One region of the Dryocola baronae genome, then DNA from elsewhere that is predicted to be linked to it. Evidence: riboswitches for the same ligand, from Rfam matches in the RefSeq annotation. Region 1 holds a riboswitch; each other region holds the start of a gene.
What was found. A riboswitch is a leader RNA that binds a small molecule or an ion and turns the genes downstream of it on or off. The one in region 1 is predicted to bind thiamine pyrophosphate.
Positions count from the first base shown of each region.

Region 2: it holds a riboswitch for thiamine pyrophosphate, as region 1 does, so the genes downstream of both, thiB (thiamine ABC transporter substrate binding subunit) here and thiM (hydroxyethylthiazole kinase) in region 1, are expected to answer to the same signal.
Region 3: it holds a riboswitch for thiamine pyrophosphate, as region 1 does, so the genes downstream of both, thiC (phosphomethylpyrimidine synthase ThiC) here and thiM (hydroxyethylthiazole kinase) in region 1, are expected to answer to the same signal.

Region 1 is NZ_JBINNY010000001.1:1,686,389-1,690,538, forward strand. Features, by position in the region: gene ACSPHG_RS07880 (YrhA family protein) at 79-573, opposite strand; gene ACSPHG_RS07885 (HNH endonuclease signature motif containing protein) at 590-1,735, opposite strand; TPP riboswitch at 1,892-1,988, shown strand; gene thiM (hydroxyethylthiazole kinase) at 2,021-2,812, shown strand; gene thiD (bifunctional hydroxymethylpyrimidine kinase/phosphomethylpyrimidine kinase) at 2,818-3,618, shown strand; gene ACSPHG_RS07900 (hypothetical protein) at 4,056-4,150, shown strand, end outside.
Region 2 is NZ_JBINNY010000001.1:4,269,301-4,273,450, forward strand. Features, by position in the region: gene ACSPHG_RS20180 (YopT-type cysteine protease domain-containing protein) at 1-120, opposite strand, end outside; gene sgrT (glucose uptake inhibitor SgrT) at 327-503, opposite strand; gene sgrR (HTH-type transcriptional regulator SgrR) at 592-2,250, shown strand; TPP riboswitch at 2,286-2,387, shown strand; gene thiB (thiamine ABC transporter substrate binding subunit) at 2,423-3,406, shown strand; gene thiP (thiamine/thiamine pyrophosphate ABC transporter permease ThiP) at 3,382-4,150, shown strand, end outside.
Region 3 is NZ_JBINNY010000001.1:268,618-272,767, reverse strand. Features, by position in the region: gene hemE (uroporphyrinogen decarboxylase) at 1-133, opposite strand, end outside; gene nudC (NAD(+) diphosphatase) at 175-948, opposite strand; gene rsd (sigma D regulator) at 1,043-1,546, shown strand; TPP riboswitch at 1,598-1,707, shown strand; gene thiC (phosphomethylpyrimidine synthase ThiC) at 1,797-3,695, shown strand; gene thiE (thiamine phosphate synthase) at 3,692-4,150, shown strand, end outside.

The DNA.
Region 1 (4,150 bases):
ATACCCGTACCACCTGATCTGGAGAATGCCAGCGTAGCCTGTAAAATCATATCAGAAACAATTATTTAACCTTCCATGTTATGCTACAGTATCAAGTATGTCTGATAAGAAATCGGTGAAGTTAGAAAATGATCCAAAGATATTATCTGTTCCTATATTATCTCGAATTTCAAATAAGTTAGTTTTGGTATCATAAGTAAATAAAGAAATGCTATTTTCTCCAATGACTAAGCGTTCTGCCAAATCTGGATCTATATAATCATCATTATTTCTGTAAAATTCGTTTACTATAAATAAATTTTTAATTAATGGTTCTGGTACAGATAAACTGTATAATGTAAGCCCATCGTATTCGAATCCATCCATTTTTTCCAATAATAAAACATAATCAGGTTGGTTTACAAATAATATGCAAAGTTCATTAGCTAGATCTTCCAGAATAGGGGATGTATCAGTTGCTGGCTTTCTTTTGGTTATACTATCAATAAATGTGTCTTTGAGTGGTTCTTGAATGGGGTATTCCCATTTTGTCATTTCATTTTTCAAGTTATCCAGCATGTTATAAATGTTCATTTTTATTTAATCCTGTTTATTTAAGTGGATAAATTGTACCAGAAGGAATAGCCCATGGTGTAACCTTGCTTTCACCAGGTATCATACCTTTAGTTGCCGATCTTTGCATGTTAGTAAATACCTTGTGATATGGTTCTTTTTCGATTAACACTAGATTATCAAAGGTGTTTGTACCACCATCATCTAATGGTAATTTGTGGTGTACATCCCAACCATCTGGAGATTTTCCATTTTTCATCCTCAATAGTTGTGAAGGATTGAATGTGTTTGTTGCTTCAGGGGTGTCAGCTATATCAGTAAGAAATTTTTTCCTGGCGGTGCTATCAAATTCTTTTCTTAGAATTGCCGCATCTGTTGGGTTTCTTTTAACATAGTTAATGTCTTGTATCGTGATTCCGTTAACTATTTTTGATTCACCCCTTAACTTGCCTAAATAGCTATTAATTTCAGCGTAAGCATCTGAGTTTGGCCTTTTAACCATTAAAATAGAAGCCGCTGCAATAGCTGTACCTGCTGTTTTTTCATTTAATACTTGGTCATAACCATGAATAGCCTCACCGCCTAATTGCTCTGCTGTTTTTCTAAAGCCTTCAATGTTGCCATTATAAACACCGCCAGCGGCTAATAAGCGTCCTGCTGCTTTGCTATTAATAGTTTTAGCTGCTTGAGCATGTTGTATAGGCGCATCTGATGGTTGAAACTTCTGTGTCGGTGCTGGTTTTCTTCCCTGATGGCTATCTAAGCATTTTCGGTAAGCATCTCTAACTTCCATTTCAAACCATGAATGCCAGTGATCCATAAAGCAATCGTAGACAAGCTCGCCTTTATCATCAAAATAGAATGGATGCTTAAAGTAATCCCATTGCTCAGATTCATCTATTCCAATAAACCAACCGGTATCTACATTATGTTGTGTATGATCATAAGCACCGTCATACATGCCATTACTCTTACGGTCATACTTAGCTGAAAAGGGATTGATAAAACCGCTTTTCCTCTTTGGCATTTGTTGAAGGCTAAAGTGAGAGTAGTTGGCAGAATCAAGATCGTAGTAAACCCTTGCTCTTTCGAATGCTACCTCTGGCCTTAGTATGTATTGGAAATCTCTGGGGTTAAGTTCTCTTGCAGCATCCCATATCATGATTAATCTGAAATCGTGCATGTGAATCCCTCACAATATAAAGGGTTATGTTAATACCGATCTTTATAACCACCGTAATAAATATTGTGATAAATCGAAAAATATTGCTCCTGGGGCTTAGCCCCGGTTACACTAAATATCTACAAAATGTATATATTTAACTGATTGTTTTGTATGTGAAATGACTCGGGGTGCCCTTCTTTGTGAAGGCTGAGAAATACCCGTACCACCTGATCTGGATAATGCCAGCGTAGGGAAGTCAGATGCCTGTCCGCATCCCTTCTTCACGCCGGACAGGAGACCGCCATGCTGCAACCTGACCTGCTACCCGGCCATCGCGCCGCTGCCGTTTTAACCGTACTACGCCAGTCAACGCCTTTAGTCCACTGCATGACGAACGACGTGGTGCAAAGCTTCACCGCCAACGTCCTGCTCGCCATCGGTGCCGCGCCCGCAATGGTGATTGAGCCTGAAGAGGCCGCGCAGTTTGCCCCCGCCGCCGGCGCGCTGTTGATTAATATCGGCACGCTGACCGCCGAACGCAGCCGCGCCATGCTCGCCGCTATTCATGCCGCAAATGAATCTGCCACGCCCTGGACGCTCGATCCCGTCGCCGTCGGCGGGCTTAGCTTCCGCACGGCTTTCGCCCGTGAAATCCTCTCCCTGCGTCCCGCCGCCGTTCGCGGCAACGCTTCAGAAATCCTCGCGCTGGCGGGCGTCAGCGCCGGTGGGAGAGGGGTCGACAGCACCGACGATGCGCAGAGCGCCTTGCCCGCGGCCCGGCAGCTTGCGCTTCAAACCGGAGCCGTGGTGGCCGTCACCGGCGAGCAGGATTATGTGACCGACGGAGCGGGCGCGTGGGCCGTTGCGGGCGGGGGTAAACTCATGACGCGGGTGGTCGGCACGGGCTGCGCGCTGTCCGCCGTCGTTGCCGCCTGCCTTTCGCTGCCGGGGAACCGGCTGGATAACGTGGCCGCCGCCTGTCAATTTATGAAGCTGGCGGGCGGCCAGGCCATTGCCGCAGGCTCCGGTCCCGGCAGCTTTATCCCGGCGTTCCTCGACGCGCTTTATCATCTGAACGAGGAGGCGCTGGCATGAAGGGCATGAACCGAATCAATGCGCTAACCATCGCGGGCACCGACCCAAGCGGCGGCGCGGGTATCCAGGCGGACTTAAAAACGTTTTCGGCGCTCGGCGCGTACGGCACCAGCGTGATCACCGCTCTGGTGGCGCAAAACACGCGCGGCGTGCAGTCGGTTTACCGCATCGAACCGGATTTTGTCGCGGCGCAGCTCAACTCGGTGCTCGGCGACGTGCGCATCGATACCGTTAAGATCGGTATGCTGGCCGAGGCTGATATCGTGGAGGCGGTTGCCGAACGTCTGGCGTTTTATCAGGTTCACAGCGTTGTTCTGGACACGGTGATGCTGGCGAAAAGCGGCGATCCGCTGCTTGCCCCCTCGGCGGTGGACAGCCTGCGTAAACGCCTGCTGCCGCAGGTGGCGCTGATCACGCCCAACCTGCCGGAAGCCGCCGCGCTGCTCGACGCGCCCCACGCCCGCAATGAAAGAGAAATGAAGGAGCAGGGCGACGCGCTGCTGGGCATGGGCTGTAGCGCGGTGCTGATGAAGGGCGGCCATTTGGACGACGCCGAAAGCCCGGACTGGCTGTTCACCCGCGACGGCGCGGTGCGCTTTACCGCTCCCCGCGTGCAAACCCGGCACACCCACGGTACCGGCTGCACCCTTTCCGCCGCGCTCGCAGCGCTTTACCCCCGCAACGACGGCTGGCCGCAAACGATCGAGGCGGCAAAAAAATGGCTGTCAAAAGCGCTCGAGCAGGCGGACTCGCTTGAGGTGGGCCACGGCATCGGCCCGGTGCATCATTTTCACGAATGGTGGTAGGAAAAACCGTCCCATAACCCGTTATGGGACGGAAAATCATGCCCGCGTGGTAGTGACAATGGTGAAATATTCGGCTGCAAAGCGCGGCTGATAACCAAACTTAAGCAAATTATCAGCACATTCCTCCGAGTCAGCCTTCTGTTTGATATTGTAGTTGTGGTTCAATATTGGTTTAGTGGGGGTGAATGATAAATACAAGTAGTTACTTAGCGAAACCATCCCTGCGCGGCAATATTAAATATATCATCTACAAATATATCTCATAATCTCGCCATCTTGAAAGTATTGATATTTTTCCATGTGCCTGGTTACCCCGGTACGTATTTTTCTCGTGCTTGAGTGTTTGTATTTTAAATCTACCCTTTATCCAGCGCTCGGCGTAAAAATGTCCCGGCGTAGGCATAATAAAAATACTCTCACTTGTCAGGAATAATGAAATGACTATTACTCAGCAACAGCAATCTCTTTCAGCCTTTAATGAGTGGCTGGAAAATGATAAAAAAGTTTCACTGACCGGCCCGGCGCTGAAGGC
Region 2 (4,150 bases), 2.6 Mb from region 1:
CGGTCGGTCTTTCAAAATATCACCCAGCCACGTCAGGCAAAGGCCCATGCAAACACCTGGACTTTGATTTTTTTCCAGGAATGAAATATATAAATTTCTTATATTTAATAGAGGTGTCATATTAAAAAACTCCATTTCTTTAAGATTAATCTCTGATAATAAAAAAAAGCCCCGCGCCTTGCCAGAAAAAACATTCAGCCACTATTTAAAGATATACTCACAAATATATTATTTGCCATATCAATATTTAGAACGTAAAAAAGCCAGCAGATAATCTGCTGGCTGGTGAAAAGCACCAATACTCAGTCACACGTGATGAAGGCGATTTAGTCGCTCACGGCCGTCGGGGTCGTAACCTCCCACTGCATTAAGTCTTCGAGCATCCTCAAACGTTGCCCAGCCGTCAGGCGAGCCAGCCATCCGGCACCCACGCCTTTCGTTTTCACGAACTGCGTCGCGGCAAAGTAATCTTGGTAAAACTCAACAGGTGATGACCGTTTCATATGCCCCTCCTCGCTTTCATCGTTGATGATTATTGGCGTAATATAGGGAAAGTTAAATTGATGAGTTTCTGCCTGGAGTTCCTCTTTTATGTCATCCGGTCGTTTACAACAGCAGTTCATTCGTCTGTGGCAGTGCTGTGACGGAAAGCCGCAGGAAACCACGCTCAACGATCTGGCCGAACTGCTCAACTGTTCGCGCCGCCACATGCGTACGCTGCTCAACGCGATGCAGGAAAAGGGCTGGCTTAGCTGGAAGGCGGAAGCCGGGCGCGGCAAGCGTTCGCAGCTCGAATTCTTATACACCGGGCTTGCCCTCCAGCAGCAGCGGGCCGAGGATCTTCTTGAGCAGGATCGCATCGATCAGCTGGTGCAAATTGTCGGCGACAAGGCCGCCGTCCGCCAAATGCTTATTTCCCACCTCGGCCGCAGCTTCCGCCAGGGCCGCCACATCCTGCGCGTGCTCTATTACCGCCCACTGCTAAACCTGCTGCCCGGCTCCGCGCTGCGCCGGTCTGAAACGCATATCGCCCGGCAGATTTTCAGCGGCCTGACGCGTATAAATGAGGAAAATGGGGAACTGGAAGCGGATATCGCCCACCACTGGCAGCAAATTTCCCCTTTACACTGGCGCTTCTACCTTCGCCCCGGCATCCATTTTCACCACGGCCGCGAGCTGGACATGCTGGATATCATCACCTCGCTGCAGCGCATCAACGCCCTGCCGCTGTTCGCACATATCTCGCAGATCGCCTCGCCGACCACCTGGACGCTGGATATTCATCTCAGCCAGCCGGACGACTGGCTACCCTGGCTGCTGGGCAGCGTCAACGCCATGATTCTGCCGCGTGAATGGACGACGATGGCGGATTTCGCCAGCCAGCCGGTCGGTACCGGCCCCTACTCTGTCGCCCGCAACAACCGCAACCAGCTAAAAATCCACGCCTTCGACGATTACTTCGGGTTCCGGGCGCTTATCGATGAGGTTAACTTCTGGGTTTTGCCGGAGGTAGGCGAAGAGTCGAGCTGCGGCGTGCAGCTACAGGGCATGCCGGACAGCGAAAAGGCGGTGGAAAGCCGCCCGGAAGAAGGGTGTTACTACCTGCTGTTCGACAGCCGTTCGGGGCTCGGTGCCCACACGGGCGTTCGGCAGTGGGTCGGGCATGTTCTGTCCCCCGTCAACCTTATCTACAGCGCGGCGGAACAGTATCAGCAGTACTGGTTCCCGGCCTATGGCCTGCTCCCGCGCTGGCACCATTCACGCACCGGGCCGTTGGTAGCTAAACCCGCGGGGCTTGAGAGCATCACCCTCACCTATTATCGCGACCACGTAGAACACCGGGTCATCAGCAGTATCATGAGCGAGCTGCTGGCGAAGCAGGGCGTAAAGCTCATCATTCAGGAAATTAGCTACGATGAGTGGCACCAGGGCGACGTGGAAAGCGATATCTGGCTTAACAGCGTCAACTTCACCCTGCCGCTGGAATATTCGCTGTTCGCCCAGCTCTACGAAGTGCCGCTGATTCAAAAATGCATGCCGATTGACTGGGAGGGCGACGCCCGCCGCTGGCACAGTAAAACGCTGGCGCTGCCGGAATGGTGCAAGCAAATGCTCGATCGCGACGACATTATCCCGCTGATCCACCACTGGCTGCGCATTGAAGGCCAGCGCAGCATGCGCGGCGTGCGCATGAACACCCTCGGCTGGTTTGACTTCAAATCCGCCTGGTTTGCGCCGCCGGAACCATAGTTCTTTCGGAACGTTCACAGAATCATTACAATGTTGCGTGCTCAACGGGGTGCCAGGACTTTTTGTCCGCGCTGAGATAATACCCGTCGAACCTGATCCGGATAACGCCGGCGAAGGGATTTGAGGCTCACCGCTCAAAGTCCTTTGCCACCCCTAATTTAAGAGGTGCAAAGTGTTCAAGAAATTACTGCCGCTGCTGGTTCTTATTGCAGCCCCCGCTTTCGCAAAACCCCTGCTGACCGTCTATACCTATGACTCCTTTGCCGCTGACTGGGGCCCCGGGCCTGCGGTAAAAAAAGCCTTCGAAGCCGACTGTAGCTGCGAGCTGAAATTTGTGGCGCTGGAAGACGGCGTATCGCTGCTCAACCGCCTGCGCATGGAAGGTAAAAACAGCAAGGCCGACGTGGTGCTGGGGCTGGACAATAATCTTCTGGAAGCCGCGTCGCAGACCAAACTCTTCGCGCCGAGCAACGTTGACGCCAGCGCCCTGAAAATCCCCGGCGGCTGGAAGAACGATACATTTGTGCCGTTCGACTACGGCTACTTCGCCTTCGTCTACGATAAAAACAAACTCAAAAATCCGCCGAAAAGCCTGAAAGAGATGGTTGATAGCGACCAGAAATGGAAAGTGATTTATCAAGACCCGCGCACCAGCACGCCGGGCCTTGGCCTGCTGCTGTGGATGCAAAAAGTCTACGGCGATAAAGCACCCGAAGCCTGGCAGAAGCTGGCGGGCAAAACCGTTACCGTCACGAAAGGCTGGTCAGAGGCCTACGGTCTGTTCTTAAAAGGCGAAGCCGACCTGGTGCTGAGCTACACCACCTCCCCGGCCTATCACATTATCGAAGAGAAGAAAGATAACTACGCGGCGGCGGATTTCAGCGAGGGGCACTACCTGCAGGTTGAAGTCGCCGGTCGTCTGGCGGCAAGCAGGCAGCCGGAGCTGGCTGAGAAATTCATGAAATTCATCACCACGCCGGGTTTCCAGAATACCGTTCCAACCGGCAACTGGATGTACCCGGTTGCCGAGGTGAAGCTCCCGGAAGGCTTCAGCACGCTTCCTAAACCGCAGACCGCGCTGGAGTTCACACCGCAGCAGGTTGCTGAACATCGTGCCGGCTGGATTAGCGCATGGCTTCGCGCCACCAGCCGCTAATACCAGGCTGGCTGTTCCCAGGGCTGTTCGCCGCCATGCTTGTGGTGGCGGTAGCCCTGACGGCTTTTCTGTCGCTGTGGTTTAACGCGCCGCAGACCGATATCCGCGCCCTGCTGCAGGACAGCTATCTGTGGCACGTGCTGCGCTTCTCGTTCTGGCAGGCGTTTCTTTCCGCCTTGCTTTCCGTTCTCCCAGCCATTTTCCTCGCCCGCGCGCTCTACCGTCGCCGCTTCCCCGGCCGCCTTGCGCTGCTGCGCCTGTGCGCGATGACGCTGGTGCTGCCGGTTTTAGTCGCCGTCTTCGGCATTCTGACCGTTTATGGCCGCGTTGGCTGGATCGCCTCACTGTGCGCGTGGTTCGGCGTGGAGTGGACGTTTTCGCCGTACGGCCTGCAGGGCATTCTGCTGGCGCACATCTTCTTTAATATGCCGATGGCGACCCGCCTGCTGCTCCAGGCGCTGGAGAGCATCCCCGGCGAACAACGCCAGCTTGCCGCCCAGCTCGGCATGCGCGGCTGGAACTTCTTCCGCTTCGTAGAGTGGCCGTGGCTGCGCCGCCAGATTCTGCCTGCCGCCGCGCTGATATTCATGCTCTGCTTCGCAAGCTTCGCAACGGTGCTATCGCTCGGCGGCGGGCCGCAGGCGACCACCATCGAACTGGCGATCTTCCAGGCGCTGAGCTTCGATTACGACCCTGCCCGCGCGGCGCTCCTCGCCATTATCCAGATGATCTGCTGTCTGGGCT
Region 3 (4,150 bases), 1.4 Mb from region 1:
CGCCGGCAATAGCGCGGGTGGCTTTGTACTCTGGCAAATAGCGCCCCGCCTGCCTCATCATCCATACAGGCGTGATGTCTACTGGCTGACGCTGCAAGGCGCGGAGGTAACGATCGTTCTTCAGTTCAGTCATTTTTAGCATTTCCTTTAGCTGTATCCGCCCAGTTTACCACGTCATTCATACTCTGCCCGACACTGAGCGACGGTGTCTTCTATCAGACGGCGCGCCACCGTGCCAGCCGGAGGGATAAGCGGCAGCTGGTCGTAGCGATACCACTGCGCGTCAATCAGCTCTTTAGGATCGATTTTGATATCACCGCTGTGGTAGTCGGCCATAAACGCGGTCATCAGCGACTGCGGGAAAGGCCAGGGCTGCGAAGTCACGTAGCGCAGATTTTTCACGCGGATGCTGCTCTCTTCCATCACTTCACGCGCGACGGCCTGCTCTAAGGTTTCGCCGACTTCAACAAAACCGGCCAGCACGGTATAAACCCCGTTGCGATGGCGTGTATGTTGGGCAAGCAGGATATGATCGTCCCGGCGGATGGCGACGATGATGCAGGGCGCAATCTGCGGATAGTAGCGTTCGCGGCAGTGGCTGCAGAGCATCGCCCATTCGGTTTTGCTGGGGTGCATCTCATGGCCGCAGTAGCCGCAAAATTTGTGCGAACGGTAAAACTCGGCCAGCTGAACGCCCCGCCCTGCAAGCTGAAACAGGCCCACGTCCTGGTCGATAACCTGGCGCACCGAGCCCATTTCCTGGCGGCGATTCTGGCGAATCAGCCATACCGGCTCGCCTTCCCACTCGCCGATTTGCAGACCATTCGCGCCTTCAAGCTGGAAGTCCGCCGCCGATCCGTGAGGCAGCTCGCCTTTTGGCAGCCACAATTTTTGTTCATGACTGACGATAAACCAGCCCTGATCTAACTTTTGAATGACACGTTCCATAACCTGGTGCACATCCCCCTGGACACTGGTATAAACAATAGTTGTTATATTTTGGGTACGTTTGCGTTAAATCTTGCAACTCACGGAGTCAAACATGCTGAACCAGCTAGAAAGCCTGACTGAGCGCGTTGGCGGTAGCAATGAGTTAGTCGACCAATGGCTATATGCCCGCAAACATTTGCTCGTGGCGTATTACAACATGGTCGGGATCAAGCCTAACAAGGAATCGCTCTCTGCGCTTAATGAAAAGGCGCTGGATAATTTTTGCCACAACCTGGTGGACTACCTTTCAGCCGGCCATTTCAATATTTATGAGCGCATTATCGATGAAATGGAAGGTGCCAGCCCGCTTTTAGCGGCCACTCAAATCTACCCGCAGCTCGAAGCCAATACCCAGCAGATCATGGATTTCTACGATACCAATCTGGAAAACGCCATCGACGACGACAACTGTATTGAGTTCCAGCAGGCGTTGTCCGGCATCGGTGAAGCGCTGGAAGCGCGTTTCTCGCTGGAAGATAAGCTCATCGAACTGGCGTACGCCAACAATCTGCACAGCAGCGCCAACGACACGGATAGCCTTGCACGCCCGGCTTGAGTTCTGCGCTGTTAACGAGTAATTTACAACTTCACCCGTAGCAATACGGGTTTCTTCTTGTCGGAGTGCCGAGTGCGAAAGCACCGGCTGAGACCGTTAATTCGGGATCCGCGGAACCTGATCAGGTTAAAACCTGCGAAGGGAACAAGAGTAATTCTGCTTTTGGGTACGGCCTTTTTCGGGCGCCCCACATCCATTACTCCATCCGTCGTTCTGACAAGCCACTCCTGATCGAATCCTGGAATGAGCTATGTCTGCATCTGAAAAACCAACACGTCGCGAACAGCGCGCGGCTGCGCTTCACTTTATCAACACGCTAGAAGGCACCGCCTTCCCAAATTCCCAGCGCATTTATCTTTCCGGCTCGCGGGAGGATATTCGCGTGCCGATGCGGGAAATCCAGCTTAGCCCAACGATGGCGGGCGGCAGTAAAGACAATCCGCAATATGAACCTAACGACGCGGTGCCGGTTTACGACACCTCCGGCCCGTATGGCGATCCAAACGTTAGCATCGACGTGCTGCGCGGGCTGCCGCCGCTGCGAAGCGGATGGATTGAAGAACGCGCCGACTGCGAAACGCTCAACGACCGCAGCTCTGCCTACACGAAAGAGCGCCTTGCGGACGACGCCCTGGACGACCTGCGCTTTGAAACGCGCCTTACGCCCAAACGCGCTAAAACCGGCAAATGCGTCACCCAGCTGCATTACGCGCGCCGAGGCATCGTCACGCCTGAGATGGAGTTTATCGCCATCCGCGAAAACATGGGCCGCGAGCGCATTCGCGATGCCGTATTACGCCACCAGCATCCGGGCGAAGCCTTTGGCGCTCGTTTGCCGGAAAATATCACGCCCGAATTTGTGTGTGACGAGGTGGCCGCAGGCCGGGCGATTATCCCCGCCAATATCAACCACCCAGAATCTGAACCGATGATTATCGGGCGCAACTTCCTGGTGAAGGTCAACGCCAATATCGGCAACTCGGCGGTGACCTCATCCATTGAAGAAGAAGTGGAGAAGCTGGTCTGGTCAACGCGCTGGGGGGCGGACACCGTGATGGACCTGTCCACCGGGCGCTATATCCACGAAACTCGCGAATGGATCCTGCGCAACAGCCCCGTTCCTATCGGCACCGTGCCGATTTACCAGGCATTGGAAAAGGTCAACGGCATGGCCGAAGACCTGACCTGGGAGATGTTCCGCGACACGCTGCTGGAGCAGGCCGAACAGGGCGTGGACTACTTCACCATTCACGCTGGCGTGCTGCTACGCTACGTGCCGATGACCGCCAAACGCCTCACCGGCATCGTCTCACGCGGCGGGTCGATCATGGCGAAATGGTGCCTTTCCCATCATGAGGAAAACTTCCTTTACGAACATTTCCGCGAAATCTGCGCAATCTGCGCGGCCTATGACGTCTCGCTTTCTCTTGGCGACGGGCTGCGCCCTGGCTCCATTCAGGACGCCAACGACGAGGCGCAGTTCGCAGAGCTGCACACGCTGGGCGAGCTGACCAAAATCGCCTGGGAGTACGACGTACAGGTGATGATCGAAGGCCCGGGACACGTGCCGATGCAGATGATCCGCCGCAACATGACCGAAGAGCTGGAGCACTGCCACGAAGCGCCGTTCTACACCCTCGGCCCGCTGACCACGGACATCGCCCCTGGCTACGACCATTTCACCTCGGGAATCGGCGCCGCGATGATCGGCTGGTTCGGCTGCGCGATGCTTTGCTACGTGACGCCAAAAGAGCACCTCGGCCTGCCGAATAAAGAGGACGTGAAGCAGGGCTTGATAACCTACAAAATTGCGGCGCATGCCGCAGATCTGGCGAAAGGCCATCCGGGCGCGCAGATCCGCGACAACGCCATGTCGAAAGCGCGCTTCGAATTCCGCTGGGAAGACCAGTTCAACCTTGCGCTCGACCCCTTCACCGCCCGCGCTTACCACGACGAAACGCTGCCGCAGGAATCCGGCAAGGTCGCGCACTTCTGTTCCATGTGCGGACCGAAATTCTGCTCGATGAAAATCTCCCAGGAAGTGCGCGACTTTGCCGCGAAGCAGGTCATTGAAGTGGGAATGGAAGACATGTCGCAAAACTTCCGCGCAAAAGGCGGGGAAATCTATCTGCGCCAGGAGGAAGTATGAGCCTGAAAGCTTTTCCCCCTACCCCACGGCGGCTGGGGCTGTACCCAGTGGTCGACAGCGTGGAATGGATTGAGCGCCTGCTTGCTGCGGGTGTTCGCACGATTCAGCTGCGCATCAAGGACAGGCGCGACGAAGACGTTGAAGCAGACGTCATCGCCGCCGTCAGGCTGGGCGAGCGGTATCAGGCCCGGCTGTTTATCAACGACTACTGGCGGCTGGCTATCAAACATCGCGCCTACGGCGTACACCTTGGCCAGGAGGATTTGGATATCGCCAACCTCGACGCCATTCGCAACGCGGGCCTGCGCCTTGGGCTATCCACCCACGACAACATGGAAATGGACCGCGCCCTTGCGGCACGCCCTTCATACATCGCGCTCGGCCACGTTTTCCCAACCCAAACCAAGCAGATGCCTTCATCGCCGCAGGGGCTGGCGCAGCTCGCCGCGCATGTC